Regions from separate parts of the Variovorax sp. LjRoot130 genome, predicted to be linked through region 2. Evidence: riboswitches for the same ligand, from Rfam matches in the RefSeq annotation. Region 2 holds a riboswitch; each other region holds the start of a gene.

Region 1 (10,166 bases), 1.6 Mb from region 2:
ACGTCGCCGCCGAACTCGCCGGGCGCCGCCACGCCGACCAGCGCGTTCATGTTGGCGCCGTCCACGTAGACGCGGCCGCCGTGCGCATGCACGATCTCGCAGAGTTCCTTGACGCGGGTTTCGAACACGCCGTGCGTGCTGGGGTAGGTGATCATCACCGCGGCCAGCTTGTCGCCGTGCTTCTCGCAGGCGCGCTTCAGGTCGTCCATGTCGACGTTGCCCTGCGCGTCGCAGGCCGTCACCACCACCTGCATGCCGACCATCTGCGCGCTCGCCGGGTTGGTGCCGTGCGCGGAGGAGGGGATCAGGCAGATGTTGCGGTGCCCTTCGCCCTTGGCTTCATGGAAGGCCTTGATCGCCAGCAGGCCGGCGTACTCGCCCTGCGAGCCGGCATTGGGCTGCAGGCTGATGCCGGCATAGCCGGTGGCCTCGCAGAGCCAGGCGCGCAGCTGGGCGTCGAGCTGCGCATAGCCCTGCAATTGCTCGGCCGGCGCGAAGGGATGGATGTTGGCGAACTCGGGCCAGGTGATCGGGATCATCTCGCTGGTCGCGTTGAGCTTCATGGTGCAGCTGCCGAGCGGGATCATGCTGCGGTCGAGCGCCAGGTCCTTGTCGGAGAGGCTGCGGATGTAGCGCAGCATCGCGGTCTCGCTCTTGTGGGTGTTGAACACCGGGTGCGTGAGGAAGGCGCTGGTGCGGCGCAGGTCCTCGGGGATGCGCGGCGCGATGCTGCCGGCCAGCTCGTCGAAGCGCGGCATCGGCGTGCCGGCAGGCACGAACAGGGCCCACAGCGTCTCGATGTCGGCGCGGGTGGTGGTCTCGTCGAGCGAAATGCCCAGGTGGTTCTGCAGACGCTGGCGCAGATTGATGCTTGCCGCCTGCGCGCGCTCCTGGATTTTCGGCGTGTCCTCGCCGGTCTTGACGGTGAGCGAGTCGAAGGAGGTCTCATTGGCCAGCTCGCGGCCCATCTGTTCGAGGCCCTGCGCCAGCACCGCGGTGAGCGCAGCCACGCGCTGCGCGATGCGCGTCAGGCCTTCGGGCCCGTGGTAGACCGCGTACATGCTCGCGACCACCGCCGGCAGCACCTGCGCCGTGCAGATGTTGGAAGTGGCCTTCTCGCGCCGGATGTGCTGCTCGCGCGTCTGCAGCGCGAGCCGGTAGGCCGGCTGGCCTTGCGTGTCCACACTCACGCCCACCAGGCGGCCGGGCAGCGAGCGCTTGAACTCGTCGCGGCAGGCCAGATAGGCCGCGTGCGGGCCGCCGTTGCACATCGGCATGCCGAAGCGCTGCGTGGTGCCGCACACGATGTCGGCATCCCATTCGCCGGGCGGCGCCAGCAGCGTGAGCGCCAGCAGGTCGGCCGCCACGCAGAAGGCGGCGTCGCACGCATGGGCGTGGCCGGCGAGCGGGCGCAGGTCGTGCACGTGGCCGGTGGTCGAGGGGTACTGCGCGAGTGCGCCGAAGAAATCGCCGCTGGCCATCAGGTGCGGCAGGGTCTCCGACACGGTGCTGACCTTGACCTCGATGCCGAGCGGCGCCGCGCGCGTTCTGATGACCTCGATGGTCTGCGGATGGCAGTCGCCCGAGACCAGGAACACGTTGCTCTTGCTCTTGGCGCTGCGCTTGGCGAGCGTCATCGCCTCGGCCGCCGCCGTGGCCTCGTCGAGCATCGAGGCATTGGCGATGGCCATGCCGGTGAGGTCGCACACCATGGTCTGGAAGTTGACCAGTGCCTCCATGCGGCCCTGCGAAATCTCGGCCTGGTAGGGCGTGTAGGCGGTGTACCAGGCCGGGTTCTCGAGCACGTTGCGCAGGATCACGCCGGGCGTGTGGGTGCCGTAGTAGCCCTGGCCTATGAAGTTCTTCGCCACCTTGTTCTTCGCCGCAATGGCCTTCAGCTCGGCCAGCGCGTCGGCCTCCGTCACCGAGGCGGGCAGGCGCATCGGCTTCGTGCGGCGGATGGCCGGCGGCACGATGCCGTCGATCAGCTCGGCGCGGGTGGTCGAGCCGACGGCGGCGAGCATGCGCGCTTCGTCATCGGCCTCGATGCCGATATGGCGGGCGATGAATTCCTCGGCGTTCTCGAGTTCGCTGAGGGAGGGCAGGGAAGACTTCGGCATTGGCGTGTTCGGTTCAGTTTTCGTCGGCGAACTTTTGATAGGTGGTGGCGTCGAGCAGTGCATCGAGCTGCGAGGCGTCGCTGATCTTCATCTTGAAGAACCAGCCGCCCGCTTCGGGCGCGCTGTTGGCCAGCGAAGGGTCGGCGCGCAGCGCCTCGTTGACTTCGGTGATCTCGCCCGTGATGGGCATGAACACGTCGGCCGCCGCCTTGACCGACTCGACCACGCCGGCGACATCGCCCTGGCTGTAGCTCTTGCCGACTTCCGGCAGGTCGACGAAGACCACGTCGCCCAGCGCATCCTGCGCATGAACGGTGATGCCGACGGTGGCGACGCCGTCGCCGACCGCCTGGACCCACTCGTGGTCCCTGGTGTACTTGATGCTCATGAAAGGCTCCTTGAAGAAAAGAATTCAACCGCGGTAGTAGTGCTGCGGCACGAAAGGCATGGTGCTCACCTCCATCGGCACCGGCTTGCCGCGCACGATGGCCTGGATGCGGGTGCCGGGCTCGGCATAGGCGAGCGCGACGTAGGCCATCGCGACCGGCCGGTCGACCGTGGGGCCGAGCAGGCCGCTGGTCACCTGGCCGATGGGCGCGCCCTCGAAGGATTCGAGCAGCGTGCCATCGCGCACCGGCACGCGCTCCAGCGCCACCAGGCCGACGCGCTTGCGCTTGAGCGTGTGGTGGTCCAGGTGGCCTGCGACGCCATTGGCCGCCGTGAGTTGCGCCAGCACCTTGGCCGCGCCCGGAAAGCCGCCTTCGCGCGCACCGCCGGTGCGCCGCACCTTCTGGATCGCCCAATTGAGCGAGGCTTCGACCGGCGTGGTGGTCTCGTCGATGTCGTTGCCGTAGAGGCACAGGCCCGCTTCGAGCCGCAGCGAATTGCGCGCACCCAGGCCGACGGGCTTGACCTCGGGCTGGGCGAGCAGCAGCCGTGCGAGCGCTTCGGCATCCTTGGCGGCCACCGAGATCTCGAAACCGTCCTCGCCCGTGTAGCCGCTGCGCGTGGCAAAGGCCGCGATGCCGCCGATCTGCACCGCGCCGCCGGTCATGAAGACGAAGCGCTCGATGCCGGGCGCGAGCCGGGCCAGCGCGGTCACGGCCTGCGGGCCCTGCAGCGCCAGCAGGGCGTGGTCGGGCATCGGCAGCACCTGGCAGCGCGCGCCGATCCTGGCCTGGATGTGCGCGATGTCGGCCACCTTGCAGGCGCCATTGACGATCACGAACAGCGAGTCGTGGCCTTCGTTGAAGAACATCAGGTCGTCGAGGATGCCGCCTTCGTCGTTCAAGAGCAGGCCGTAGCGCTGCTTGCCCGGCGCCAGGCCGATCACGTCGACCGGCATCAGGCTCTCGAACGCGGCGGCGGCATCGGGGCCAGCCAGGCGCAGCTGGCCCATGTGGGAGATGTCGAACAGGCCGGCGGCCTCGCGCGTGTGCTTGTGCTCGGCCATCAGGCCGGCGGGGTACTGCACCGGCATCACATAGCCCGCGAAGGGCACCATGCGGGCGCCGAGCTCCAGGTGCAGGTCGTAGAGCGGGGTCTTTTGCAGATCGTCGGATGCGGAGGCCAAGGCACTCTCCAAAGGGGCAGTCCAGATCCATGACATTCTTGCCATGGGCCACCCCTGCTGTCCGCTTTACCTGAGAGATTCGCCCCACGATCGGGGTTTGCTCCTTCGGTGGGCGGCACTGCGAACAAAAAACGCGATGCGCCGCCTCTCTCCAGCAAGGAAACGCCCGGAAAATGGGGCGCTTCGTCAGTCCTTTTGCCTGAGCGTTCGGGCCCGTTTTTCGAGGGGACCTGCGCCTTCGGCGGCCCCGCGCTGCGAGGCTCTCTCCTGACCTGCCCGAGTGTAAGGGATGAGCCCGGTCCTGGCCGCTCAGGAGCGCTCCAGGCGCAGCCGCCTGAGCAGAAACTTCTCCCACAGCTTGTCGGCGACGAGCTGCAGGGAGCTGCGAATGTGCGCTCTGGCATTGCGCGCGTCGTAGGGCGAGCGGATGTCGGCGCCCAGCTGCCGGGCGCGCACGCTGAGCATGCTCTCCGAGAGAACGCAACGCGCCTTCATGCGCAGGTCGTCGAAGTTCTCCGGCGAGAACGCACTGGCCTTGTGCCATTCGTGGGACCACTTGAATCTGCGCTGCCTGGACGGATCGCTCTCGTCCTTGATCAGCCAGGCTGACACGAAATCGACATAGGCCTCGTCGACGCTGTCGCGAAACAGACGGTGCTCGGGTTCGAAGCGGTCGTAGACCAGCGAATCCAGGAATTCGTTGCCCGGCGAAAGCGCACCGAGCTGGCGGCGCAGGTTGCCGTTCATCGCGAAGCAGTAGGTCGAAACCCATTCGAGCAGGGGACCGAGCGGCGTCATCGTCGAGCGCGGAAAATCGTTGATCTCGCCGAAGAGCCACGGGCCCGGGTGCAGCCCCAGCCTCTTGATTTCACCGCCGAAGCCGGCCACCCTGCGTTCGCTCCATCCGTGGTTTCGCGCGACGGTGTCGTTCGAAAAGATCCACACGTCGGGCTCGCCGCTGCGGGCAAGAATGGCTGCGACTCCTTGGTCCCACCCAGTGAATTCGCGGTTGGAGTTGTCGCCTGCGATGACGAAGCCGTCCTCGCATTCCGCATTGCGCAATGCTTCGCCTCCGGTGGACCTGGCGTTGTCGACGATCGCGAGAACGACACGATCGCTCTCGCCGGCCAACTGCCTTCGCAGCTTGGTCAGCACCTGGACCGAATGATCACGATGCTGACTCCCGTACTCCAGATGAACAAAACCGTAGTTCGTCATGCCTGTTGACAGAAAAAAGAAGGGAGGGTTGGGGCGCCGGATGGGCGCGACGCGACGAGTATCCCACCTCGTCTTGTCAGCGGAGACGCCGAGTTTGTCCGGATGCGGCCATGGCGGCCGTCGGGGCCGATTTCAATGCACGAGCTGGGGCGGCAGCAGCTTGTCGATGCGTTCGCGGATCGACGTGGCGCGCTCGGCACCCGCGAGCTTCTCGATCTCGCCGAGCATGGCGGATGCGGCGGCCAGCATCGACTCCCGGTCGCGCGCTTCACGCAGCAGCTCGCGGAACTGCCCGGCCAGGATCGGATCGCGCCTGACGAACATGCGCTCGCACAGGTCGAACAGGAACATCCGCGTGGTGGCGAGCGAACGCTTGCCGTCGAAGACATCCGCCGCGACCGGCGGCTCGGGGCTCGCGTCCGGCGCCGGAGCTGCCTGCACCGGCGGCGCCACGGCGGGCGTAGCGGGTTGCGAACGATGCAGATAGCCCTCCTGCACCAGGTGCAGCGCCACGCGGCCGGCCTCGTCGCGGCTGCCGAAGAGCTGGCCGAAGTCGGTGACCGAGCGCTGGCCGTCGGCCATCAGCAGCAGGGCGCGCTCGCGCTGGCCCAGCGTGCGGCGGCCCGGCTGGAGTTCTTGGCGCGCTTTCTCGGTCTTGATGAGGAACATCTGATGCTCGGGCGTTCGGGGTCGAGCGCCGCAGCATCGGGGATCCGCATGACATCCTCGTGAATGACCGGGCCGCTGCCGCTATTTGAAGCCCCACAAACGCGGCAGCCAGGTGCTGAGCGCCGGAACGAAGGTCAGCACCAGCAGCACGGCCGCGTGCGCCCACAGGAAGGGCACGAGCTCGCGCACCAGCTGCGACATCGGCACCTTCGAGACGTTGCAGGTCACGAACAGCAGGCCGCCTACCGGCGGCGTGATCATGCCGAGCGTGAGGTTGTAGATCACGATCATCGCGAAGTGGACCGGGTCGATGCCGAGCTTGATGGCCACCGGCGCGAGGATGGGTGCCAGCACCATCACGCCGGGCAAGGGCTCGATGAAGATGCCGAAGAGCAGCAGGAAGACGTTCACGATGATCAGGAACATCCACGGCGAGAGCTGCATGCTGACCAGCCATTCGGCCAGGGACTGGGGAACGCCTTCGATGGTCAGGATCCAGGCGAAGGAGGCCGACAGCCCGATGATGATTAGCACCGAGGCCGACAGCAGCGCCGAGCGCGCGAGGATGTCCGGCAGCGCCTTCCATTCGAGCGTGCGGTAGACGAACTTGCCGCACACCAGCGCATAGAACACCGCCACCACCGAGGCCTCGGTGGGCGTGAACCAGCCGGCGCGCATGCCGCCGAGGATCACCACCGGCAGCAGGATGGCGGGGATGGCTTTCCAGGTGGTCAGCAGCACTTCGCGCCAGGGCGGCATGCCGCCGTCGCCGCGGTAGTTGCGCTGCTTGGAAACGTGGAAGTTCACCACGCACATCGCGACCGCGATCAGCAGGCCGGGAACGAGGCCGGCCACGAACAGGCTGCCGACCGACACGCTGTCGTCCTGCAGCGCGTAGATGATCATGATGATCGAGGGCGGAATGATCGGGCCGACGATCGCGGTCGAGGCCGTCAGCGCCGCCGCGTAGGAGCGGTGGTAGCCGGCCTTCTCCATCATCCTGATGAGCATCGAGCCCGGCCCCGCGGCATCGGCCAGCGCCGAGCCCGAGATGCCCGAGAAGAAGGTGAGCGAGACCACGTTGGTGTAGCCGAGCCCGCCGCGCCGGTGGCCGACGAACTGGCCCGCGAAGCGCAGCAGCACCTCGGTCAGCGAGCCGCCGCTCATGAGTTCGGCCGCCAGGATGAAGAAGGGCACCGCCATCAGCGGGAAGCTGTCGATGCCGGTGAAGGTTTCCTTCAGCAGCACCATCAGCGGATAGGACTCGGCGAGGATCAGCGTCGCGGCCGTGGCCAGGCCCAGCGCGAAGGCCACGGGCACGCCGATCGCGAGGAACAGGCAGGCCGACAGGATCAGGATGATGCTGGCGTTCATAGCGAGGCGCTCGCGGTCGCATCGAAGTGCGCGTCGGACGCGAACTCGCGCTTTTGCACGTAGCCGCGCACGATCAAAAGCCAGTGGACGATGAGCAGTACGCCGCCGATCGGCATCGCGCTGTAGATGTAGGCAAAGGGAATCTGCGTGACGGCGGTCAGCTGGAACATGGTGCGCTCCATGTAGAGCCAGCCGTACCAGACCATGAAACCGAAGAAGGCGAAGAGCAGCGCCGCGACCACGGCGCGGACCGCGACCGCGCCCCTGGGCGGCAGCGCGTCCTGCAGGTTCTCGACCGCGATGTGGCCGCCGTAGCGCAGCACCGGGCCGGCGCCGAGGAAGGTGAGCCAGATCATCATGTGGCGCGAAACCTCTTCGGCCCATTCGAGCGAATTGCTCGTGAGGTAACGCATCCCCACGTTGATGAAGATGATGACCGACATTGATGCGAGCAGCAGAATCAGCGCCCAGCGGTTCGCGGCCAGAAAGTAGTGTTCGAAGGTTTTCATATCAAAACAAAACCGCCCGGTGCCACTGCGGGTTCACCGGGCGGGAGTGCCGCAACGCGGCACGCGCGTTGCCGCGCTACTTGACGTCGCTGATCTTCTTGATGTTGTCGGCGCCGAATTCCTTGGCATAGCCGGTGTAGGCCGGCTTCAGCGCTTCGCGGAAGGCGGCACCGTCGACGGTGCGCACGACCTTCATGCCGTCCTTCTCGAGCTGGGCGATGCCGCTGTTCTCGTCGTCGTTGACCTTCTTGCGCTGCGCCGCGCCGGCCTTCCTGGCGGCTTCGACGAAGACCTTCTTGTCGGCATCCGACAGCTTGTTCCAGACCTTGGGCGACAGCAGCAGCAGTGCCGGCGAGTAGACATGGCCGGTCAGCGAGAGATGCTTCTGCACCTGCGCGAACTTGGAGGACAGGATCACGGGAATCGGGTTCTCCTGGCCGTCGACCGTGCCCTGCTGCAGCGCGCCGAACAGTTCGGGGAAGGCCATCGGCGTCGGCAGGATGCCGAAGGTGCGGTAGCCGTCCATGTGCACCTTGTTCTCCATCGTGCGCATCTTGAGGCCCGCGGCGTCCTGCGGCTTCACGATGTCGCGCTTGCTGTTGGTCATGTGGCGGAAGCCGTTCTCGGTCCAGGCCAGCGCGATGATGCCCTTGCTCGGGAACTTGGCCAGGATGTCCTGGCCGATCGGGCCGTCCATCACCTTGCGCGCGTGCTCGTAGTCGCGGAACAGGAAGGGGATGTCGACGATCTTGACCTCAGGCACGAAGTTGCCGACCGGGCCGGTGGAGGTGTTGACCAGGTCCTGCGTGCCCAGCTGCACGGCCTCGATCTGCTCGCGTTCGCCGCCGAGTGCCGAGTTGGGGAACTGCTGGCACTTGTAGCGGCCTTGCGTGCCTTTCTCGACCTCGTCGCAGAAAGTGGTGGAGCCGACGCCGTAGTGCGATTCCTTGGTGGTCGCGTAGCCGATCTTGAGCGTGGTGGTCTGCGCAAATGCGGCGCAAGCCATACCGAGGCCGACGACGAGGCCGGCGGCCAGTCGGTTCAACTTCATGGGGGGAGTCTCCTGTGAGCGTGGACGTGTTGCAAACGTATGACTATGCATCAATGGGAGGCTTCATCACGTCGGGAGTTTCACGGACGCAGTTGCGTGCCGGCGATGACTGTTGCACCCTCTCCCTCCGGGAGAGGGTGGGGGTGAGGGCACTGGGCCTTTGAGGGTCCGGCTCCGGCCTTAGATCAAGCGCAACGCACAAATCAAAGAACCTCACCACAGCTTGGCGCAGTTCCCACTCAAAACAACCGCAGCGCTGGGCATCGCAGGCGCCGAAGCGGTCTCCCGCGTCACGATCAAGCGCGACACCTTGGAAAGAAGCTTCTCCGAGGTATCGGGCAGCAGGGACACCGCCGTCCCGCTCGCCGGCACCACCCCCATTGCAAACGCGGGCCCTTCCGCCGGCACAGCCCACAGCACCAGGCGCTCTCCCTCGGCCAGGGAAGCGATCGGCCCCAGCACCTTGAGGGTCAGCGTCCTGCCATGGCGCAGCGAGCTCACCAGCAGCCTGCCGTTGCCTGCCGCATCGGTGAGCACGCCCACATAGCTTTGCGGCAGCCTCTCGCCCGAGCGCATGGCCAGCTGGTCGCTCGTCACGAAAAGCCCCGGCGCTGCGAAGAACAAGGTGCTCGCAGCGATGACGCCCGCAACGACGCCGCCCAGCCCGAAGCCGGCCGGCCTGAGCCAGGACGAAACCGAGCCCGAGCGCGCCGGTGCAGGCTGCGTGCGCGCCGCGATCGCGCGCCAGAGTCCGGCCGACGGCTGCTGCGACGGCACTGACTGGGCCAGCCGCCCCAGCCGCTCTTCCCATTGCGCCACCAGGCCGCGCACGTCGCTGCGGTCGCGCTGCAGGCGTTCGAAGCGCCGCCGCGCACCGCCCGCCAGGGTGCCCAGCACATAGGCGGCCGCGAGCTCGTCGAGCAATCGGGTGTCGGTGTATCTCACGGCGCCACCCCCTGTGTCGCGAGGCAGGCGCGCAGCTTGTCCAGGCCGCGCCGTATCCAGGCCTTCACCGTGCCCAGCGGCGCGTTCATCTGCGCGGCCACCTCGCTGTGCGACAGGCCCTGGTAGTAGGCGAGTGCGAGGCTCTGGCGGAAGCTGCCGTCCAGCGCGGACATGCAGCCTTCGATGTGCAGGGCCTGCAGCGCCTGTTCGAGCAGCTGCATGGCGCTTGGCGCCGGGTCGGGCGCGTGCGCGTTCTCCTGCTGCTGCTCGTGTTCGTCCTGTTCCGTCCATGCATGTTCGTTGCGCCGCGTGCGCACGCGCAGCGCGTCCAGCGCCTTGTTGCGGACGATCGCGATCAGCCAGGTGATCGGCTGGATCTCCTGCCCGTCGATGTTGGAGCGGTAGCTGGCGGCGTTCTTCCAGATGCTCACATAAGCCTCCTGCAGCACGTCCTCGGCCACCTGCCGTTGACCCAGCATGCGAAGCGCGATGCCGAACAGATGCACGTGCGTGCGTTCGTACATCTCGGCGAAGGCGGCGTGGTCGCCGCGCGCCGCCTGGGCGATCAGCTGCTGAAGGTTCAGAATATTTCTATTCATGCGGCCGAGTATTCCATCGACCCAGGAGATGCCATGAAATCGAATCCGCGAATCCCTCGTCTTGCCGCGACCCTGCTCGGTGCCGCCGCGCTCGGCGCCTGTTCTTCC
Region 2 (10,166 bases):
CTGCTTCGCGCAGCGCGGTCACGGTGTGGCTCATGAGGAAGTTCACGCCGGCCGCAGAGGCCAGTGCGACCAGTTCGCGCGCGAAGCGGTTGGCATCGCCAGATTCGTCTTCGGCCGTGTAGGTGGCGCCGGCCAACTGGGGCCGGATGTGGGCTAGCGCGGGCTCGATCTTCACCGCCTCGTCGGCCGAGATCACCTGGCGCTCGCAGCCCAGTGCGCGCATCTGCTCGGCCGGCTTCAGTGCGCCGTCGAATTCCTTCTGGGTCGTATAGAAGTGCAGGATGCCCTGGGTGCGCTGGTCGTAGCTGAGACCGGTGTCGCGGCGCAGCTGCTGCAGCGTGTCGCGGCTGTAGGTGCCCAGGCGCACGATCTGCTCGATGTTGTGGCGCGTGCGCGCCGGCGTGCATTCGCGCAGGAACTGCAGGCCCCAGAGCCACTGGCGCATGTCGGCGCGGATGCGAAAGAGGAGCGGTGCATCTTCCTTGCCGAGCCATTGCAGCACCTTGAGCGGCGCGCTCGGGTTGGCCCAGGGTTCGGCATGGCTGACCGAGATCTGGCCGCCGTTGGCGAAGCTGGTTTCGGCAGCCGGTGTGGCCTGCCGGTCGATCACGGTCACTTCGTGGCCGAGTTGCTGGAGGTAGTAAGCCGAGGTCACGCCGAGCAGGCCGGCGCCGAGAACGATCACGCGCATTTCGAGAACCTTTGAGGTTGCAGCGCTTGAACGCAACGGAAACGGAAGCTCGAAAAAGAAAGCAACCGGACCATGCGTCCAAGTTGCCGCTCCCCCTGTCCTCGGTACCTGAGAGATTCACCCGCTGCGCCCGCAGCAGGTTTGCTCCTTCGGTGCATCACATGGCGTGATGGCTCTCCAGACGGCTTTGACAGTTGATGCAGTACAGGCTCATCGCGTGAGCCGACCTGAGCGTTTATGGGAGTTTGCGCCTTCGGTGGAGCCGCTTCCCGCGGCCCGCTCTCCTGCAGTGCAGCAATTGTAAGGCGGCGAGGACGCGCGCGGCTACGGATTTCTGAAGGCGAACTCGAGCTCGGGCCTGAGGCCGCTCACGATCCGGGCAATCGACTTGCCGGCGCCGCAGGCGTTGATCCAGCCGCGCGCGCCCGGCGCGACATTGAGGAACAGGTTGAACAGGCGGGTCTTGCCGATCATCGGCAGCCCGTCCCGGCTGACGGCATGCACGACCGTCTCGAGGGAGGCATGCGCCGTGTCGGCCGCGCCGGGCAGCAGCGTTTCGATGCGGCGCAGGATGGCGTCGACGCGGTCCGAATCGGGCTCGCTCTCTTCGTCGAAGCTGGCGCGTACCGTGGCGGAGACCCGCAGGCAGTCGCTGCCCGGCGTTTCGATGCGCCGGATGCCCAGCTTGCCCTGCCGGTCGCGCAGCGCGACGCGCGGTGCGCGGGTCGCGTCCTTGAGAGGGATCGTGACGATGTATTCGCGCAGGAAGCGAAAAGGCATGGCGATCTTCAGCTTTTCGGCGTGCATCGCGCTGGAGATGCCGAGCGCCAGCACATAGGCCTGGCCGCGCAGGACGACGGGCTGGCCGTCGGCATCGAGCAGCTCGACATGGTCGATGCGGCCTGCGCGCTCCTCCAGGGAGATCACCGTGTGCTGGGTCAGGAAGCGCACGCCGGCCGCGCGGCACAGGAACACCATGCTGGCCGCGAACTGGGCCGGGTCGCGCGCCGCCGGATCGTCGAGCGAATAGGCTGCGCCGGCGAGCTCGCCGCGCAGGGCCTGCAGGGCCGGCTCGATGCGCAGCGCCTCTTCGGCCGAGACCAGGCGCTCCTCGCATCCCAGATCTTTCCAATGAGAGGCGCGCGCCAGCCGGGCGTTGAAGGCGTCGGCATCGGTGTAGATGCTCAGCAGGCCCGGGTTGCGCTGGCCCGGGGGCACGCCGGCTTCGTCGCGCAACGAACGCACGATGTCGCGGCTGTAGGCGCCCAGCCGGACGAGGTGTTCGATCGGCTTGGATTTCGGCGCCTCGCCGATGGCGCGATCGAGCAGCTTCGCGAAGCGTCGCCGCAGGCGCACGTACAGCCCCACCCATTTCGCGCGGGCGGCACGGCGAGCGGCGGATTGCCGAAGAAGCTGGTCGGCCGCGGCCGTGACGACCGTGTCGACGCGCCCGCGCGCCTTGGCGGCCGGCGTGGCATGCCTGTCGACCACCGTCACTTCGTGGCCCAGCTGTTGAAGGTAATAGGCCGATGTCACGCCGAGCAAGCCGGCGCCGAGTACAACCACGCGCATGTCCAGATCCTTTTGGGATGGCATGAACGGCGGGTTTGGGCGCTCACTGTGCGGAGCTGCCGTAACCCGGGGTTCAGATGCCGCTCCCCCTGTCCTTGGTACCTGAGAGATTCATCCGCTGCGACTTGCAACGGACTTGCTCCTTCGGCGCATCACCTGGCGTGATGACTCTCCAGACGGCAATTGACTAAATGAGCAGTGATTCGAACCGATGCAAGGTTCACCTGAGCGTTCATGGGAGTTTGCGCCAACGGTGGGATGTCGATGCATCCGCTTTTCTGCGGTAAGAATCTTAGCTTAGAAACCGGTTTCCTGGCCGTCACGCGCGGCGCAGGCGGGTGAACAGCTCGAACTCCCAATTGCGCATGCCCAGCAGCAGCGTGTAGCCCTCGCGCTCCTTGGGCGAGAGCTTCTGGTCGGTCTGGTGTTGCTGGGCGAAATCCTGGGCCACGCGCTGCAGCCGGTCCAGAAAGGCCGGCGCCAGCGAGCGGCTGATCGAGCCGTGAACCAGCAGCAGGCCTTCGGCCGGCCCGTCGAAGCCGCCTCGGTAGTAGTCGAGCACCACGTTCTCGCGGAAGAAGTCCATCACCGGCCCGTGCGGGCGCCAGCGGAAGGTTTTGGCGAGTTTCAGGCGGTAGCGGTTCAGCGGCCGGAGCTCGATGATGCCGATGCGGTCGAGTTGCGCGAGGTAGCCGATGCATTCCGCCTCGCTGATCCGGTAGGCGGTCACGATCTGCTCCAGCGTCCACTGGCTCAGGACGCAGATGGCCAGGAGCAGCAGCTTCTTGTCCTTGACCACGGCCTTTTCCTGCTCGAGCGTCAATTCCTTGAGCAGCGGCTGCGCATCGGCCACGCGGCGGGCGAGTTCGGCGAAGTCGATCTTGAGTGCACGGCAGATCGCATCGACCCGCGTGAGCGGCATGTCGCCCTTGGCGAGCATGCGCTTGACGCTGGATTCGGCCATGTCGAGCGACTTGGCGAGATCCGCATAGGTCATGCGGGCGGTTTTGAGCTCGTTCTTGAGAGCCTGCACAAGGTCGACGGTGGTGCTCATGGCGGGAGTATTGGGATTTGATACCTGAGGTCGTGAAAAAGTACTCCGTATCGATTCTCGATGCTCCCGGAGCGGTTGACAACCTACATTCCGCCGCACACACATCACCCGGAGCCCGCCATGCCTCTGCCTTGTCTGACCCGCCGCGAACTTGGCCTCTTGTCCCTCTTCGTCCTGCTCCTGCTGCTTGCGATCGCCGGCCCGGCCCTGCCGGCGCCCGGCCTGGGCGGCGCGCCTTTCGCCGACGACCGCGGTTGGCACGGCGTGCCCTATGCGATGGACGTGCTGAGCAACCTGCCTTTCGCGGTGATCGGCGTCTGGGGGCTGCGCTGGCTGCGCTGGCTGGAACGGGCGCACGAGGAGGCGCAGGACGCCGCGCCGCTGCCCCAGGCCATGGCCCAGCCGCCGGTCAACACGCTCGACTGCGCCTGGATGTTCTTCGCGGGCCTGATCCTCATCGCCGCCGGCTCGGCCTTCTACCACCTGCAGCCCGACGGCCTGCGGCTGGCGGCGGACCGCGCCGGCATGGCGGTGGCCTTCGCCGGCCTGATCGGCTGTGCCGTCTGCGAGCGAGTCAGCGCCCGCGCCGGCTGGCCGGCCGCCTGGTTCACGCTGACCGGCGGTCTGCTGGCGGTGGCCGTCCACCAGGTGAGCGGCAACGTGCTGCCGTGGGCGCTGGTCCAGTTCGGCGGCATGGCGCTGGTGCTCGCGCTGGCACTTGCCAAGCCCCTGGACGGCGCCATCGGCCTCAGGCTCGGCTGGGTGATCTTCTTCTACGCGCTGGCCAAGCTGCTCGAGCTGTCGGACCATGCCATTTACGAAGCGACGCATCATCTGATGTCGGGCCACAGCCTCAAGCACCTGGTCGCGGCGCTGGCGGCGCTGCCGGTGCTGCATGCGCTGCAGTCCATGGGACGGCAGACGCTGCGGCACAATCCGGGCGCGGCCGCGGTGACGGCCTGAGGAACCCGCCAGGGAATTCGCATGACAGCACCGGTCGACGCCTCCATTGCCATCGCGCCCGAAGCGCATGCGCACGCCAATCAATTCGCCTTGCTCGGGCAGCGGAGGTTCGGCCCGTTCTTCTGGACCCAGTTCGCTGGCGCGGCGAACGACAACCTCTTCAAGTTCGCATTCACCGTGATGGTGACCTACCAGCTGCAGCTGGGCTGGATGCCGCCGGCCATGGCGGGATTGGCCATCGGCGCACTCTTCATCCTGCCCTTCCTGCTGTTCTCGGCGACCGCGGGGCAGCTCACCGACAAGTACGACAAGACGAAGATGATCCGCTTCGTCAAGAATCTCGAGATCGCGATCATGGCGGTGGCGGCGTGGGGCTTCATGCGTGCGGACGCCGTGGTCCTGCTGGGCTGCGTGTTCCTGATGGGGCTGCATTCCACGCTGTTCGGTCCGGTCAAGTTCGCCTACCTGCCGCAGGTGCTTGATGCGCGGGAGCTCACCGGCGGCAACGGCATGGTCGAGATGGGGACCTTCGTCGCCATCCTGCTGGGACAGGTGGCCGGGGGCCTTCTCGTGGCATTGCCGCAGGTCGGCCACACCACGGTGGCGGTGGCTTGCGTGCTGTTGGCGCTCGCGGGGCGCGCGGTGGCGCAGGCGATTCCACCCGCGCCGGCCACCGATCCGGGCCTCGTGATCAACTGGAATCCGTTCAGCGAAACCTGGCGCAATCTCAAGCTGGCGCACGGCAACCTGGTCGTGTTCCGTTCGCTCCTGGGCATCTCGTGGATGTGGTTCTTCGGCGCCGTGTTCCTGAGCCAGTTCCCGAGCTTCGCGAAGGAGGTGCTGCACGGCAACGAGCAGGTCGCCTCCCTGCTGCTGGTGGTGTTCTCGGTCGGCATCGGCATCGGCTCGCTGCTGTGCGAAACCCTGAGCCGCCGCCAGGTGGAGATCGGCCTGGTGCCGCTGGGCGCGATCGGCATGAGCGGGTTCGCCATCGATCTCTACTTCGCCTCGCGCGCGCTGCCGCCCGCGGCGGAGATGGGGCTCGCTGCCTTCATGGCCCAGTCCGTTCATTGGCGCGTGATGGCCGACCTCGGCCTGCTGTCGCTCTTCGCGGGGCTCTACAGCGTGCCGATGTACGCGCTGATCCAGCTGCGCAGCCAGCCCACGCACCGGGCTCGGATCATCGCGGCCAACAACATCCTCAATGCCCTGTTCATGATCGGCAGCGCGGTCATCGCCGGCGCGCTGCTCAAGGCCGGCTTCACGATCCCGCAGATCTTCTTGTTTACCGGCATCGCTAATGCGGTGGTGGCCTTCTACATCTTCATGCTGGTGCCGGAGTACCTGCTGCGCTTCGTGGCCTGGGTGCTGTCGCGCATCGTCTACCGCTTCGACGTCAAGGGCGAGGAGCACATTCCGGCCGAGGGCGCGGCCGTGCTGGTCTGCAACCACGTGAGCTTCATCGATGCGGTGCTGCTGATGGCCGCGAGCCCGCGGCCGATCCGCTTCATCATGGACCACCGCATCTTCCGCGTGCCGGTGCTCGGCTGGCTGTTCCGGTTGGCCAAGGCCATTCCGATCGCGCCGCAGAAGGAAGACCCGGCAGCCTATGAAGAAGCCTTCGCGCGCGCGGTACAGGTGCTGCGCGAGGGCGATCTGCTCGCCATCTTCCCCGAGGGCGCGATCACGCGCGACGGCAGCCTGCAGCCCTTCAAGGGCGGCGTGATGAAGATCCTCGAGGCCGCGCGTGCCGAGGGCATCGATCCGCCGGTGATCCCGATGGCGCTGACCAATCTCTGGGGCTCCTACTTCAGCCGCGTCGAGGTGCGCGACGGCGAGAACGTAGCCATGGTGCGTCCGTTCCGGCGCGGCTTTTTCAGCCGGGTGGGGCTCCATGTCGGCAGTGCGATGCGGCACGCCGAGGTGCAGCCCGAGGCTTTGCAGCGGCGCGTGAGCGGGCTGCTGGAAAGCCAGCCGAGCTGATGCTGTTCCTGCCTGACGGCTTCTGGTATTCAATCACCTGGTTTGGTGACAGCGGCTTCCTGCTGCCCGTCGCGGCCTGGATTGCCGTGTGGCTGGGCGTGCGGACGGTCACACGGCCGATCGCATGGCGCTGGCTCGCGCTGTTCGGCTCCGCCGGCGCCATGGTGGCCGCTTCGAAGATCGCCTTCATGGGCTGGGGCATCGGCAGCGCCATGCTCAACTTCACCGGCATCAGCGGGCACACCATGCTCTCGGCCAGCGTCTGGCCGGTCGCCTTCTGGCTGACCGCAGCGCATTGGGAACCGCGCGTGCGCGTCTCCGCCGCCACGCTCGGCTGGGTCTTCGCTGCGCTCATCGGGCTGTCGAGGCTGGCGATCTATGCCCATTCCAAGTCGGAGGTGGCCGCCGGATTCGCGCTGGGCGCGGCCGTCAGCGCGTTCTTCCTGTGGCAGCAACAGCACCGGCCGCCGCCGCGGCTTCATTGGATCCTGCTGCTGATCAGCATGGTCTCGCCGATGCTCTTCCTGCGCCCCGGCACTACAGCGCCCACGCACGACGCGCTCGGGGTGATCGCGGTGCGGCTGGCCGGTACGGAGCGGCCCTTCACGCGCGACGACCTGCTGCGCCGTCGGGTGCGCCAAGGTATCGACTAGAGATACCGGAGGCGTCGCAAGGTGCCACTGGTGCAGTAATTTGCGCCTCGCCGAGGAAGTGCGAACCATCATTCGCGCACCTTCACTACGCCGCGAGGCATTCATGCAACCCTTCTCTTCCACCGTTTCCATCCAACGCGACACCCGTGCCTGGCAAGTCCAGGTCTGGATCTCCTTCGGGATGGCCGTGTTCCTCTGCGCGACCGGGCTCGGCTGGCTGCCGGGGCAGGCGCTGGACCGCGCGTTCATGGTGATGGGCTACGTGTTCTGCCTCTCGGCCGCCTTCGTGCTGGCGAAGTTCGTGCGTGACAACCAGCGCGGCACCACGCCCGGTGCCGGCGACACGCCGATGTGGAAGCTGGTCGTCTGGGGCGGCTTCTTCACCGCGATGGGCCTGACCGGCTGGGGCCTGCTGCGGATGGAGATCAGCGAGACCTACAAGGCCTTTCTCGGCGTGAGCTGGCTGTTCCTGATCAGCTCGGCCTTCACGCTCGCCAAGACCCTGCGCGACCGCCATGAAGCCTATCTCGCCGAGGCGCGCCTCCAAGGCCGCCGCGAAGCCCGCGCCGAAACCGGCCAGGGCGAATGAAGCACTCCATACACCTCATCTTTCGAAAGCACATCATGAAGAAGTCCTTCGTCACGGTTCTGATGGCGGCTTGCGCCGCGATGGCGGGTGTTGCCGCCCCGCTTCACGCTCATGCACAGAGCGAAGCCTCGGCAGCGCTCTCGATGCTGCCGCTGGCCTCGGTCGTCGGCGTCGCCTCGGTGGCCTTGCCCGCGGCGCTGTCGGTGGGTGGCTCGGTGCTTACGGTGGTGGCGGTAGAGGCATCGGTCGACGGTACCGTCTACCTGCTCGAACGTGCCTCCGATGGCGCCCGCGCCAGCGTCAAGGTACTGGGCCGCGCGGCCCACGGTGCCTCGGTCGTTGTCGGCACGATGGTCACGGTCAGCGTGATCGGCTCGGGCATCGTGCTGTCGGCGGCCGGCGAGGTGCTGGCCTTCGTGCCCAATGCGGTCGGCCGCGCGCTGCTCTACAACGAGAGGCTGTCATGAGGCGCGCGCCCACCAACTTCGGCCCCTACGAGATCGAGTACCGGGCCCAGGTTTCCCGCCCGCGCCGAATGCTCCGGGCCATTCTTCAGGTGTTTGCGGCGGCGGCGGCCGTGGTGCTGGCGGGGCTCTTCCTGTTTCCGCTCAACGCGCACGCCGGTCGTTCCTGTGAACAGCAGAAGCCCGGCGCGGCGGCGGTCATGAAGGGTATGCAGCTCGCCGAGCGCACGGCACAAGGGCTCGATGCAAGCGGTGCGCGGGTCGTGCTGCTGGCGCGTGCGGGGCAAGACCTGAGCAAGTACGGCCTGCGCTACTCGCATCTGGGCCTGGCCTACAAGACAGAGGCGGGAACGTGGCGCGTGGTCCACAAGCTCAACCAGTGCGGCACGGCGGTGGCAGCCATCTATCGCCAAGGGCTGGGCGAATTCTTCCTCGATGACCTCTGGCGCCATGAGGCCGCCTGGGTGATCCCGGCGCCGGCCGTGCAGGCGCAGGTGCTGGCGGCGCTCAACGAATCGCCCGCTCGCATCACGCGGCTGCACGCCGCGCCCTACAGCATCGTGAGCTACGCCTGGGGTCACAAGTACCAGCAGTCGAACCAATGGGCGATCGAGACGCTGGCTGCGGCGATGGAGCCCGGCACCATCCGCACCCGCGAGCAGGCGCAGGCCTGGCTGCAGTTCAAGGGCTACGAGCCCGGCGTGCTGAAGCTCGGGCCGCTCACGCGACTCGGCGGACGCGTGGGTTCGGCCAACGTGGCCTTCGACGACCATCCCAACGAGAAGCGCTTCTCCGATCGGATCGAAACGGTGACGGTCGATTCGGTGTTCGCCTGGCTGCCGCGGGCGGGGCTCGGCGCCGCGCCGGTGGTGCTGCGCCTATGAGCCCGGCAAGCGGCATCCTAGTATCGCGCCGCACCCTGCTCGCCGCCGCACTGATGGGGGCCGGCCTGCTGCTGGTCTCGCCCACGGAGGTCCATAGCGGAACGCTGCACCCCGTCGAGAACGTGACGCGGCTCTACACGGTGAAAGTCGAACGTGTGGTGACTCCGCGCTCGCGCGAAGCAGTTCGCAACGCGCTTCTCGAGTGGCCCGGCCTGATCGCTGTAGGCGGCGGACGCTATTCCATGGGCGGCCAGGTTGCAGTCGCAGGTGGCCTGCACATCGACATGCGTGAAATGAATCGGCTGGTCTGGCTGCGCCCCGACACGAAGACGGTGCGTGTGGAGGCCGGCATGCGCTGGCGCGACCTGCAGGATCACATCGACGCACATCAACTCTCGGTGCAGACCATGCAGAGCTATGCCAACTTCACCGTCGGCGGCTCCGTGTCGGTGAACGCTCATGGCCGGTATGTGGGCCATGGGCCGATCGGGCACTCTGTGCGAGCGCTGCAGCTGGTGCTGGCCGATGGCGAGATCGTCGAGGTCGATCGTCAGAAGCACCCGGAGCTTTTTCGCGCGGCCATCGGCGGCTACGGCGCCGTCGGCGTGATCACGGAGGTCGAGCTTGCACTGGACGACAACGTGCGGATCGAACGCACGGTCGAGGCACTGGCGCTGCGGGACTATCCGGCCTGGTTCGAGCGGGAAGTGCGGGCCGCAAACGGATTCCTCCTGCACAACGCTGACTTGGTCCCGCCCTTTTTCGACGAGGCATCGGCCGTGAGCTGGCGTCGCTCGGACAAGCCACTGACGGTGGCCGCACGACTGGTTCCGCGCGATCGGAGCTATCGGCTGGAACAGGGCATGGTCTGGGCAGTGACCGAGCTGCCGAACGGCGATGCGCTGCAGCGCAAATACATCCGCCCTGCGTTGCTCGATAGACCGGAGGTGGTCTGGCTGAACTACGAGGCGAGCCTGGACCTTCGTTCGCTGGAGCCAGCCAGCCGGCGAGCATCCACCTACGTGCTTCAGGAGTACTTCATTCCGACGCAGCACTTTCTCGTCTTTGCAACCGAGATGGCACGGATCATCCGAAAGCACCAGGCGAAAGTGCTCAATGTGTCGATCCGGCATTCGACGACCGACGAGGTGTCGATGTTGGCTTGGGCACGCGAGGAAGTGTTTTCATTCGTCGTGTACTACGAGCAGCGCACCGACTCCCAAGCCTTGGAAGATGCCGGCCGCTGGACCCGCGACATGATCGACGCTGCGCTGAAGTGCGGCGGAACCTATTACCTGCCCTATCAGCTGCAT
Region 3 (10,166 bases), on a different contig from region 2:
GAAGCGACTACTTCTACACCGCGTTCATGGAGCAAGGTATCAAAGGACAGGGCGCTTCGTACCAAACGAAGCGCTGGCCAGAGTCCTACCTGACTGCGCCGGACGACCTGGAGATTCAGGTCTACCCGAAGGATTCGATCAAAATCGTTGTAGTCGGCGGCCGGACCAACCCAATGTCACAGGCGTGGCAGTTCTACAACCCCTCGTCGGTGTGCATAGATAAGTGGAAGTAGCGAGATGTGGGTGCTGTGCTCTGAAGGGTGGGGTCTATTTCGCATCTCGCTCTCGAATCTCATCCAGATAGTTGTAGATCGTGAAGCGTGACATATGAAGCGCCGCTGCCGCCCGGCCCACTGCGCCCTTGACAATGAAGAGGCCCCGTTTGAGCATTTCTTCGACGGCGTGCACTTTCTCGTCCTTTGACATGAACTGCACGGGCTTGCCAAATTTCTGTACGGCCGACTGAATGATCTCGTCCATCAATGCGTCCATGTCGGGCGGATCGCTTTGCACCTCATTCGCCGCGGCAGAGGGTGGCCGGCCATGAATGGATTGCTCAAGCCAGGCATGGGCAAGCTTCAGCACCGTAAGGTCGGCGTTCATGCACAGCGCAGCAAAGGGGATTCCTTCCGCGTCCCTGTAGACGACGGTCGCAGAACGCAGGGGCGTGCCCTTCGGACTGATGGTTGGATAAGCGTCGACGACCGAATGACCGCTGTGCGCTGCGTGAGTGGCGGAAGTCAATGCAGCAGAGAACGCACGGTCGTCCTTCGGTCCGGTCAGGATGGGGCTGCCGACATCGCGACCCGAAACATGGCCATTTGCAATCGCGATGACCGACGCGTCGGGGTTGGTGAGGTCGTGGAGGACCAGCTCGGTGTTCGGGCCCAGCATTGAACCCATCATGTGCACCACGGGCTTGAGAACTTCCATGATTCGCCGACGCTCTTCCTTGAGGGCTGCGGAAACAGATGCGTCTTCGGCGCTGTTGGATGTTTGTCGCTTGATACGGCGGGGCTTCGCGGTAGCCGTCGGCCGGGGCAGAGTCTTTGTGTTGGTTGGGGAACGGGGCATAGTGAGTGGAATCCCTAGTCGACGTTTCAACAAAATGTAGAACAATAAACGCAATGTTGAATTCTGGCATGCGGCTTGCGCAACGCAAGCTCGGCTTGGACGAGTCGCTCCGCTGTAGGTCGTCTACGCACCAAGATTCAACGATTTGTTGACTTCTCAACATGGAGTTTCAATTATGAGCGATTCGGAAAACACGACAGCGCCTGCTACTTCTCGGCGTCGCTGGCTGAAGACTGTGGGCAGCGCGTCGGTAGCGGGCGTCCTGGGCGGACAACTCGCCGCTTGCGGGGGTGGAGGTGGCGGTTCGGGTGGAATCCTGCCGATCGGCACAGCAACTGCGGCCGAGCCACCCGCGTCCACGCCGACGCTGCCGGCGAAGGCGCTTTTCCCTGGCGTGGCTGACCGCATCTTCCTCAACGGAGCCGCTGATCACCCATGGAACACCTATGCCAAGGATGCCCTGGCGTCCTATGCGCAATCGAAAACAACGCTTGCGGGCGGAAGCGCAACGGCCACGGCAAAGTTCGCGGCCCTGATCAATGCCGATGCGGATGAGGTCACGTACGTTCCGAGTACATCGATGGGTGAGTACCTCGTCACGAAGGCCCTCGGCTTGCCCGAGTCTGGCGGGCGGGTAGTGACCGACGCGCTTCACTTCGTCGGGTCTTTCTACATGTACGAGCAGTATCGGCTCCGGGGGGTGAACGTCATCACCGTTCCAATGGACGCGGACTACCGCATCTCACTTTCCGCTCTGGATGCGGCAATCTCACCCGGAACCAAGCTCGTTGCGATTTCGCATGTGTCGCTGTACAACGGATTTACCCATGACCTCAAGGCCGTATGCGACCTGGCGCATTCGCGTGGGGCGCTCGTGTACGTCGACCTGATTCAGTCCGCCGGCAACATGCCGATTGACGTCAAGGCGGCAGGTGTGGACTTCGCCGCATGCGGAACCTACAAGTGGCTCATGGGCGACTTCGGCTTCGCGTTTCTGTACGTGCGCAAGAGCCTTCTGCCCCAACTCCAGCGCCCATGGTATGGCTATCGCCAGACTCGCAACTTTGCGGCTCCAATTCTTCATGTGTATCCGCTTGATCCGCCGGGCAGCGTCCCATACGAGAGCGTTCAGATCAACTCGGTCGCTGGGTATTTCATGGGATCCTTCCCGGCAAGTGCGGTCGAGGCTGCCTGCGCGGCATCGATCGACTGGATTCAGAGCGTGGGCCCCGGCAAGATCCAAGCCTATCGAAAGCCTATGACCGACGCTTTGCAGAACGGCCTGAGGGCCAGAGGCTTTCAAGTGGTGACGCCGACCGATTCCAACTCCGCCATCGTGACATTCGCCTATCTCAACGCATCCCAGCTGGCGCCTCGCCTTGCACCCGCGAAGATCGAAATTACCTTGCGCGCAAATCACGCACGCATCTCGCCGTCCGTCTTCAACGACATGAGCGACATCGATAAGTTTCTTGCAGCGATCGGTACCCCATGAGTTCCAAGCACTTTCAAGCAAATCCACTGTCTTGCGGCGTTGGCGCTGCCGGCCGCTTGATACTTCCCGTAGCGCTCGCTGGCCTGGCGATCGTTTTAATCAGCGGCTGTGCGGCTCCGAAGCACTTGAACTCCGGAAAGGTTCTTCCCACAACACTTCCATTTTCCGAAGCAGTGCAAGTGGGCTCGACACTCTACCTGTCAGGCCAAATTGGGAACATCCCCGGCAGCCTCAAGCTGCCACCTGGCGGCATTCAGCCGGAGGCCAAACAAGTGATGGAGAACATCAAGACATCACTGGAGGTGCATGGATACACGTTTGCCGACATAGTGAAGTGCACCGCGATGTTGGCCGACATGAATGAATGGAACGCCTTCAATGACGTCTACAAGACATATTTCTCGGCGGGGAAATTTCCCGCACGCAGCGCGTTCGGATCGAGCGGACTGGCCTTTAATGCTCGTGTCGAAGTGGAGTGCATCGCGGCGCGCTGAGTTCCCGAAGCATCATGGCGCCTCGAGCACCTCATTCGCGGCGAGATCGACTAGCCTCCTCCTTCCTGCATCTTCTTGGTCGTTGACATGAGCAAGCGTTGGCCAAGCTGAGCGATCTTGCCGCCGACATTCGCTCCCAGTTGGTAGGTCAACCTTGTCCCTTCCGGTGTGTCCGCCAGGGCCACTACGGCTGAGCTCTTGGCAAAACCCGCAACGCTTCCCTCGCCCTCGCCGACCAGCCGATAGCCGTTCGGCGGATCCCGATCGAAGAGGTGGACTTTGCCCCTGAATCGCGCCTTTAGCTGTCCGAACTCGAAGCGCATGATCGCGGCGAACTCGCCGTTGGACCTCTCCTCGATCTCTTCGCAGCCGGGGATGCACTGCTTCAGGATCGCGGGGTCGTTCAGCGGAATACACAGTCGCCAGGGAGGCAGGGACGACGTACTCACCAGCTATGTCAAGTGCCATGTCATATTGCAATCATGCAAACAGTCACGTAGGACCTCCGTTTCGAATGACCAAAAGGTTAGGGCAGCGTCATCCGCGCGGCAAATAGCATTCGCGGAGGGCACGATGCCGAAAAGCTATGGCGGGCTGTGGACCTGACGATGCAGCTTCTGGGACGCCGAATTGCGCCGGTACTTCGGAGCTGCGCCACCGGCGTGCGCAAGTACTTGTGCACCGTCTTGCGCGACAGGCTTGTGGCCCTCACGATCTCGCGCACCGCCTTGTTCTTGCGGTGGCACCGCTTAAAAAAGCATCGGGGTAGGCTGAACACGCGGGTCAAATTTGAAGCCCAGCGCCGGCCATACAGCGTAGTCGTCGGCGGTGGCCAACAAGCTGGCGCGAACGATATGGTGGTGTTGGCACGCGGACAGGCGTGGAGACCTGCGGCGTGGCAGCAAGTGCACTGGCAGGAACCTAGAAACTACCGCTTCGAAGGAGAGCAAGCGACCACGCGTGTGATGCGCCAGACAGGTCGGACCGGGATGGGGACACTCCGATAGGGATCAAGAGCACCAATCTCGATGATCAGGGAGCCTCGTCAGCGAATACCATCAGGGCCAGCAGGCATCACGCCTGCACAACAGGCCGAATATGAGACTGCAGCTCTGCCTCCTGATCCTTTACACACAAGTTGCTTGTAATCCGGGAGGCGCCATATAAGCATTTCCCTAGCAGTGTTCTAGATTTACCGAGTCCTTCATCTAAAAAGGCGGTCTTCACGGTTGGTCCGCGTCGCGTCGTGTATTGCGCCCGCGCTGAAACGCAGTCTAGCCAATAGAGCCCGGCCGAACTCGTAGAGTGCCCAAGCTCACCAGGACGACGTCTTCAGCGAGCTCGCGCGCACCAACAGGTGGTCGTGCCCGACCTCACCGAACTCGTTGATGACGACCACCGTGTCCGCCACGCCGGCATCGGCCAGCAAATGGCGTAGCAGCGTGGGTGCCGCTGCCGAGGAAGCCGGTCAGCGCATTTATCGGTACACAGCCGTCAGCCCAGGCCGCGGCGTGGTTCATCGTCAGGCCAACTCGAAGATGGCATCGACCTGGACAGCGACGTTGCGCGGTAGCGAATTGCAGCCGACTGCGGCGCGCGCATGCCGACCCGCTTCGCCGAACACCTCGACCATCAGGTCGGAGGCGCCGTTGATCACCTTCGGATGGTCGCCGAACTCGGGGGTGGAATTAACGAAGCCGCCGAGGCGCACGCAGCCCGCGACGCCATCGAGGCTGCCGCCCAGGGCCGTGCGCAGCTGGGCAAGGATGTTGATCGCGCACAGTCGCGCCGCCTTCTGGGCGTTCTCGATCGAGACGTCCTGGCCGACCTTGCCCACGTACTGGTCCTTGCCGCCGGCGGTCGGCACCTGGCCCGCGATGTAGATCAGCGAGCCGCTCTTTCGGGCCGGCACATAGTTGGCGACGGGGGCGACCGCCTTCGGCAATTCGATGCCGAGTTGGGTGAGGCGTACGTCGGGTCCTTGCGTTGTCATTCTCTGGTGTCCTTGGAAGTAAGTGGTCAATTGCCGAAATAGGGGTCGTCGAGTGGGGCGGAGAGCTGATCGTCGGCATTCGGCTCGCTCAGGGCGGGCGCGAGCGCGCTGCCTGTGGTACGAATATCCCGAGCATGCCGGCGCCGAGAACGATCACGCGCATTTCGTGAACCTATGAGGTCGCAGCGCTTGAACGCGGAGAAACGGAAGCTCGAAAAGAAAGCAACCGGACCATGCGTCCAAGTTGCCGCTCCCCCTGTCCTCGGTACCTGAGAGATTCACCCGCTGCGCCCGCAGCAGGTTTGCTCCTTCGGTGCATCACATGGCGTGATGGCTCTCCAGACGGCTTTGACAGTTGATGCAGTACAGGCTCATCGCGTGAGCCGACCTGAGCGTTTATGGGAGTTTGCGCCTTCGGTGGAGCCGCTTCGCGCGGCCCGCTCTCCTGCTATATCGAAGTCTATTCGGATCGTTGCTGGAAGTCGATAGTGCCGCAAGGGGTCGGGAGCCAACCAGCCTCTCGTTGTTCGAGCGCCAAGCCTGGAACGTGAGGCAGGGGAGTTGAAAAAATCAGAACTGGCCGGCCATCGCGCGGCCGTCGTGATGAGCCTGGTGCAGGCGGCAAGCTCTGCGGCCCCGATCCGCACGCGTACCTAAAGACGTCCTGCAGCGCCTGCCCACGCACATGGCCAGCGCATCGACAATCTCCTGCCGCACCGCTGGCAATCGATGAAGTGCCCTCCCGGCGAGACCGCCGTGAGCGGCCAATTGCCGCGTGCCGCCGGTCGCAGTCGTCAAGGATCGGACGGCCATCCGCTTACCTTCTATGCGACAAGTGCCATGAGCATCCGATTGCGCGCGGACATACTGCAACTGCTACGATTGCCGACCTTATGGCAGGAGAGTCCACGATGATGCCGGTTTCTGGTGTGAAGGCCGAATCCGCCAAGCTGGCGCGGCGGCGAGTGAAGGTCGGCTTCATCCTCCTTCCAGGCTTCACGATGTTTTCGTACTCTGCCCTGGTTTATATCTTGAAGCATTGCACCGACCCGGCAGCCGCGGTCGGAGTCGACTTTGAATATGTCGTTCTAGGACAAAAGCCAGCGCAAACGACCTGCGGGGTCCAAGTACCTCCGACAGCGCCCCTGCACGCTGCTCGCGATTGCAACTACGTTTTCGTGATAGGCGGGAAGACAGCTGCTCCTGTCGAGGACCGCAGATCGATTCTGGAAGCACTCACAAGCGCCGATATGAAGGGCGCAACTCTTGCGGGAATAGGTTCCGGACTATTTGTGCTAATCGAAGCCGGATTTTTCGATAGATTGCCCTGCGCAACAGATTGGTATCGCGGCGCCGACCGAGATACCCGTTTCGCGGAGGTGCAGCAAATCTCAGGCCTTAACTTGGTCGTGAGCGGCAGGCGAGTTAGCTGTGCGGGAGGGCTAGCGGCACTGGAACTCGGATCATGGCTTTTAGAACGTCATTATTCCGCTATCGGCGCCGAGATTCCCGCGCCGCAAGAGCTTTCGGCCTCCCCCACCGAAACTGAGCAGAATTCTGGAACAAGAGAAAATCCACTCGATGCGAGAGTACTTCGGGCGCTCAAGATCATCGAAAGAAATCTTGGACAGCAGCCATTGAAGGTTGAATCTCTTGCGTCAACCTTGGGGGTTTCTAAGCGGCAGATAGAACGGCTTTTCCAGCAGGAAATGAAGCAGCCGGTCCAGCAATATTGCCGTCAGTTTCGACTTGCTTATGGATATTGGCTTCTTTTAAATAGCCCCAAGTCAATAACGGAAATCGCGACAATCACCGGTTTCTCCGATAGCTCTCACTTCAATCGATGTTTCCGGGCTCAATTTGCAACGACCCCATCACAAGCACGACAATCAAAGGTAAGCGTGGATGACGTTATATCGCCGCAATGGGCTTCTCTCTACGAAAGCATTGTAAAGAGTGATCAGGATTTAGACTTATCGCGATCGAGGAAGTCAGTTTACACAAATCTGGCTCACTCAGTAGTTGGTTCTTCAAGCAGGATCAATCACGATGGCGGCTTGACCGAGCCAGAAATGCACTTAGCGACAGCCCGAAAACTGTTCAAACAACCGAGCCACCTCTAACAACTCCTCGGCAAGCAGCTTGTTGAGTTTGGCGTTCTCGTCCTCGAGCTGCTTCAGGCGCTTCGCTTCGGAAGCGTCCATGCCGCCGTGACGGTCCTTCCAGCTATACAGCGTCATTTCCGAGTCGCCGTGCTCGCGGCCGAGATCGACGGGCTTCGCACCCGCCGCCTGCTCGAAACTTCAATGATCTGCACATCCGGTAAGCCTGGCTCGCTTCATCAATCCGTCATTCCAAGTTGACGGACTTCCCTGCCACTACGCTGGTACGGTTGGGAGGGGGCAGGTGACCGATCTCTCCCGTACCCTTAAAGGATACTCCTCGAATCCCGATTGCCGGCCTATCAGAGCGATAGGCCGGCTTTCCGGTTCCCTATATCGGAGCGATCAGATCGCCGCCGTGATGATGAACTCCACCTTGAATTTCGGTGTGGTGAGCTTGGCTTCGCTGGTGGCGCGGGCCGGCGGGTTGACTGGATCGATCCAGGCTTCCCAGACGGCGTTCATTTCGCCGAAAGTGGCGATATCCGAGAGATAGATGATCGTCTGCAGGATCTTCGACTTGTCACTGCCGGCGGCAGCGAGCAGGCGGTCAACGTCGGCAAGTGCGCTCTTGCACTGGTCAGTGACGCTCTCGCCTTCGCCGACCCGGCCGGCGAGATAGACGATGTTACCGTGGACGACGGCGTTGCTCATGCGGGCGCCCGGTTCGATGCGCTGAATGCTCATGGAGTTCTCCTGGAAAAATTGAGCTGTGGGAAAAGGCCCCGCGCGAAAAGCGGGGCCGGGAAAATCTTTAGCCGCAAAGATGCTGGCTCTTTGAAGCACACGTGCGACTAGGTAGATTTAGGTAGGTCGCCCTTCGCCGCGCATGATGGACTGGGCGAATGAGACAAGCACAGCCGCGGCCTCCGAAACCTTCTCCGGGAGAAGTGCGTGGCCAGAACCATGGATGATTTCCATCGTCGTGAGATGGCCTACACGATCTCGCAAGTAATCTTCTTCGGGTACGGGTGCAATCTTGTCAAATTCAGGCGCAACATAGAGCACCGGCAAATTTTTGCCCACTTCGGTCCAACTACTGTCGGCCGTTGCATTCGTCGCCGCGAGCTGGAATTTAGAGACCTCTGTATGCCACCCGCTCAACCAAACGGAAGCATCGTGCCCCGGAGCGAAGAAGTCGCGCTCCAAATAAAATAGGCGGTCTGCTTCCGGCTTGGAATTGTCAGATACGACATTCACGGAAATCAAGAGTTCGGGCGATATTGTGCTGCCAATAATCGCTGCGAGAAGTGCGACAGATTTTGTCATCGAAGGCCAATGATGGGCGAGAACCCGCGCGACCCAGTTGCCGAACGCGTGGCCCACCACACACAATGCTTCAGGCTTCTCCGGCGCACAATCGGCTTCGATCGCAGCAACGACATCGGCGGCAAGATCGATCAATGTGATGCCTTCGGTCGGCCCCGAACTCGCGCCTATGCCGCGTGGCTGAGGCCGCAACACGCGGAATCCAGCCGCTGCAATTATGGGTGCAATTTCATCGAAATCAGTAGCGCCTCTCGCCAGCGACGGGAGCAGAACAATGCGTGGGCCCTTACCTTCGACGAGAAGTTCGACCTGACCTTCAGGCGTAGGAATCAGTTTGCGCTCGAGTTTTGACATTTAGTATCCTAATTTGGTGGTAGCTGTTGAGACCGTAAGCCGTAGTCACCTTGTAAGAAGCATCAATATGGACCGTTGCAATTGCCGCGCGGCAACATCTTGCGTCAATGATCAAGATTCATTACATCGCAGGTTATTACCAGCGGTCCATACTTTCCTTCCTATTGTGGCTTCGAGCTATCGAAAAATCTGGTAGAGGCCAAAGAGGGCCGTGACTGTATAGATTGATGCCAGCTAGAGAGCGCCGGGTATTTTTCTCGCCAACCGAGCCTTGGAAACCGAAAGTCAGCGTATTCAGCAACGATAGCCAGCGTAATGGAGGCCAACCCGAAAGGCCGTTGCGCGACTCGCTCGACTGTCGCCTCCAGTCTTGTCCATACCATGCTCGACTTCAAGTTGAACGCATTAATAAGCGCAATCTGCTTCGTATCCTTCATTGATTCGATGCGCCATTGCACCAACAGGTCGAGAAAACCATTGCACAACGCATGCAGCCGAAGCTCTTCAATTCGCGCTTCCGGCGACAACGGAATAAGCTTAGCACCACCTGCCATATGAATGAGGTGCTCGATGATTACGAGACTATCGTAGAGCGCGGTCCCGTCATCTAAAACGAGTGTTGGAAGTTGCCCAAGCGGGTTATATGGCAATAAAGCTAAGTCAGGCTTGTTCGGTGCGACTCGAGTTGAAATCGTTTCTAACCTGTCGCTTAGCCCTAGCTCGTGGGCGCTTGCGGTAACTTTTCTTGCGAATGGAGATGTTGATGACCAATATAGTTTCATGAAGAAGAATTCCTAGGCTATTAATCCGGGACATTGATCGATGCGCCTGTGACCAAGCGCGCTTCCCTTGGCGACAACTCGCCGCCATCACTCCAAACCGCAGGTCATCAGGTCGACCAATAACGGAATTCTCGTCCGAGTGTGACGGGGTCGATAGAATTGCGAAGCCGTGCGAATATGAAAGCTCCGCCGCCCCATCCGATGATGTCGCAATAATCCAAGTTCAAGCGCGCATTTGTTCTATCGCGCCTGGTTGGGAGCGCGATATCGTTCTAAGCAGTCAGTTTGCATGGGAGCATTCTTCATGCGCTTCCTAGCAAAGTGCATCATCTCTAACGGCCATATTTCGAGCGTTCTGACAAAAGATCAACCTGTCGTCTTGCTTCTGTAACCCGATCCCGTTTCACACAACTTCTATGAAAAATCTTTTCAAAATTGCACTATCCCTTGTCGTTGTTGCTGCTTCGCACGGCGTGGTTGCCGAGACTTTCCCTGCCAAGCCGGTGACCATCGTGGTTCCTTACTCCGCGGGCGGCCCTGTGG

The links. Region 2 has a riboswitch for glycine ahead of ACSQ86_RS03230 (FAD-dependent oxidoreductase). Riboswitches for the same ligand answer to the same signal wherever they lie in the genome.
Region 1: linked by a shared signal. The riboswitch ahead of gcvT (glycine cleavage system aminomethyltransferase GcvT) and the one ahead of ACSQ86_RS03230 (FAD-dependent oxidoreductase) in region 2 are both predicted to bind glycine.
Region 3: linked by a shared signal. The riboswitch ahead of ACSQ86_RS34330 (RidA family protein) and the one ahead of ACSQ86_RS03230 (FAD-dependent oxidoreductase) in region 2 are both predicted to bind glycine.

The regions. Positions count from the first base shown of each region.
Region 1 is NZ_CAXURM020000001.1:2,190,580-2,200,745, forward strand. It holds gene gcvP (aminomethyl-transferring glycine dehydrogenase) at 1-2,120, opposite strand, end outside; gene gcvH (glycine cleavage system protein GcvH) at 2,134-2,508, opposite strand; gene gcvT (glycine cleavage system aminomethyltransferase GcvT) at 2,533-3,729, opposite strand; glycine riboswitch at 3,741-3,858, opposite strand; glycine riboswitch at 3,879-3,965, opposite strand; gene ACSQ86_RS11075 (hypothetical protein) at 4,003-4,911, opposite strand; gene ACSQ86_RS11080 (hypothetical protein) at 5,044-5,580, opposite strand; gene ACSQ86_RS11085 (TRAP transporter large permease) at 5,662-6,954, opposite strand; gene ACSQ86_RS11090 (TRAP transporter small permease) at 6,951-7,463, opposite strand; gene ACSQ86_RS11095 (TRAP transporter substrate-binding protein) at 7,540-8,514, opposite strand; gene ACSQ86_RS11100 (anti-sigma factor) at 8,728-9,459, opposite strand; gene ACSQ86_RS11105 (RNA polymerase sigma factor) at 9,456-10,058, opposite strand; gene ACSQ86_RS11110 (DUF3455 domain-containing protein) at 10,092-10,166, shown strand, end outside.
Region 2 is NZ_CAXURM020000001.1:621,568-631,733, forward strand. It holds gene ACSQ86_RS03225 (D-amino acid dehydrogenase) at 1-691, opposite strand, end outside; glycine riboswitch at 777-882, opposite strand; glycine riboswitch at 898-988, opposite strand; gene ACSQ86_RS03230 (FAD-dependent oxidoreductase) at 1,016-2,263, opposite strand; glycine riboswitch at 2,343-2,449, opposite strand; gene ACSQ86_RS03235 (helix-turn-helix domain-containing protein) at 2,583-3,317, opposite strand; gene ACSQ86_RS03240 (hypothetical protein) at 3,477-4,280, shown strand; gene ACSQ86_RS03245 (MFS transporter) at 4,302-6,263, shown strand; gene ACSQ86_RS03250 (phosphatase PAP2 family protein) at 6,263-6,916, shown strand; gene ACSQ86_RS03255 (YiaA/YiaB family inner membrane protein) at 7,020-7,505, shown strand; gene ACSQ86_RS03260 (hypothetical protein) at 7,541-7,972, shown strand; gene ACSQ86_RS03265 (DUF2145 domain-containing protein) at 8,041-8,853, shown strand; gene ACSQ86_RS03270 (FAD-binding oxidoreductase) at 8,850-10,166, shown strand, end outside.
Region 3 is NZ_CAXURM020000002.1:939,908-950,073, forward strand. It holds gene ACSQ86_RS34305 (UGSC family (seleno)protein) at 1-233, shown strand, start outside; gene ACSQ86_RS34310 (helix-turn-helix transcriptional regulator) at 268-933, opposite strand; gene ACSQ86_RS34315 (aminotransferase class V-fold PLP-dependent enzyme) at 1,250-2,569, shown strand; gene ACSQ86_RS34320 (RidA family protein) at 2,566-3,063, shown strand; gene ACSQ86_RS34325 (SRPBCC family protein) at 3,114-3,512, opposite strand; gene ACSQ86_RS34330 (RidA family protein) at 4,586-5,056, opposite strand; glycine riboswitch at 5,303-5,408, opposite strand; glycine riboswitch at 5,424-5,514, opposite strand; gene ACSQ86_RS34335 (GlxA family transcriptional regulator) at 5,971-7,179, shown strand; partial or broken gene ACSQ86_RS34340 (transposase) at 7,156-7,353, opposite strand; gene ACSQ86_RS34345 (RidA family protein) at 7,564-7,905, opposite strand; gene ACSQ86_RS34350 (alpha/beta fold hydrolase) at 8,023-8,841, opposite strand; gene ACSQ86_RS34355 (glutathione S-transferase family protein) at 9,003-9,623, opposite strand; gene ACSQ86_RS34360 (Bug family tripartite tricarboxylate transporter substrate binding protein) at 10,040-10,166, shown strand, end outside.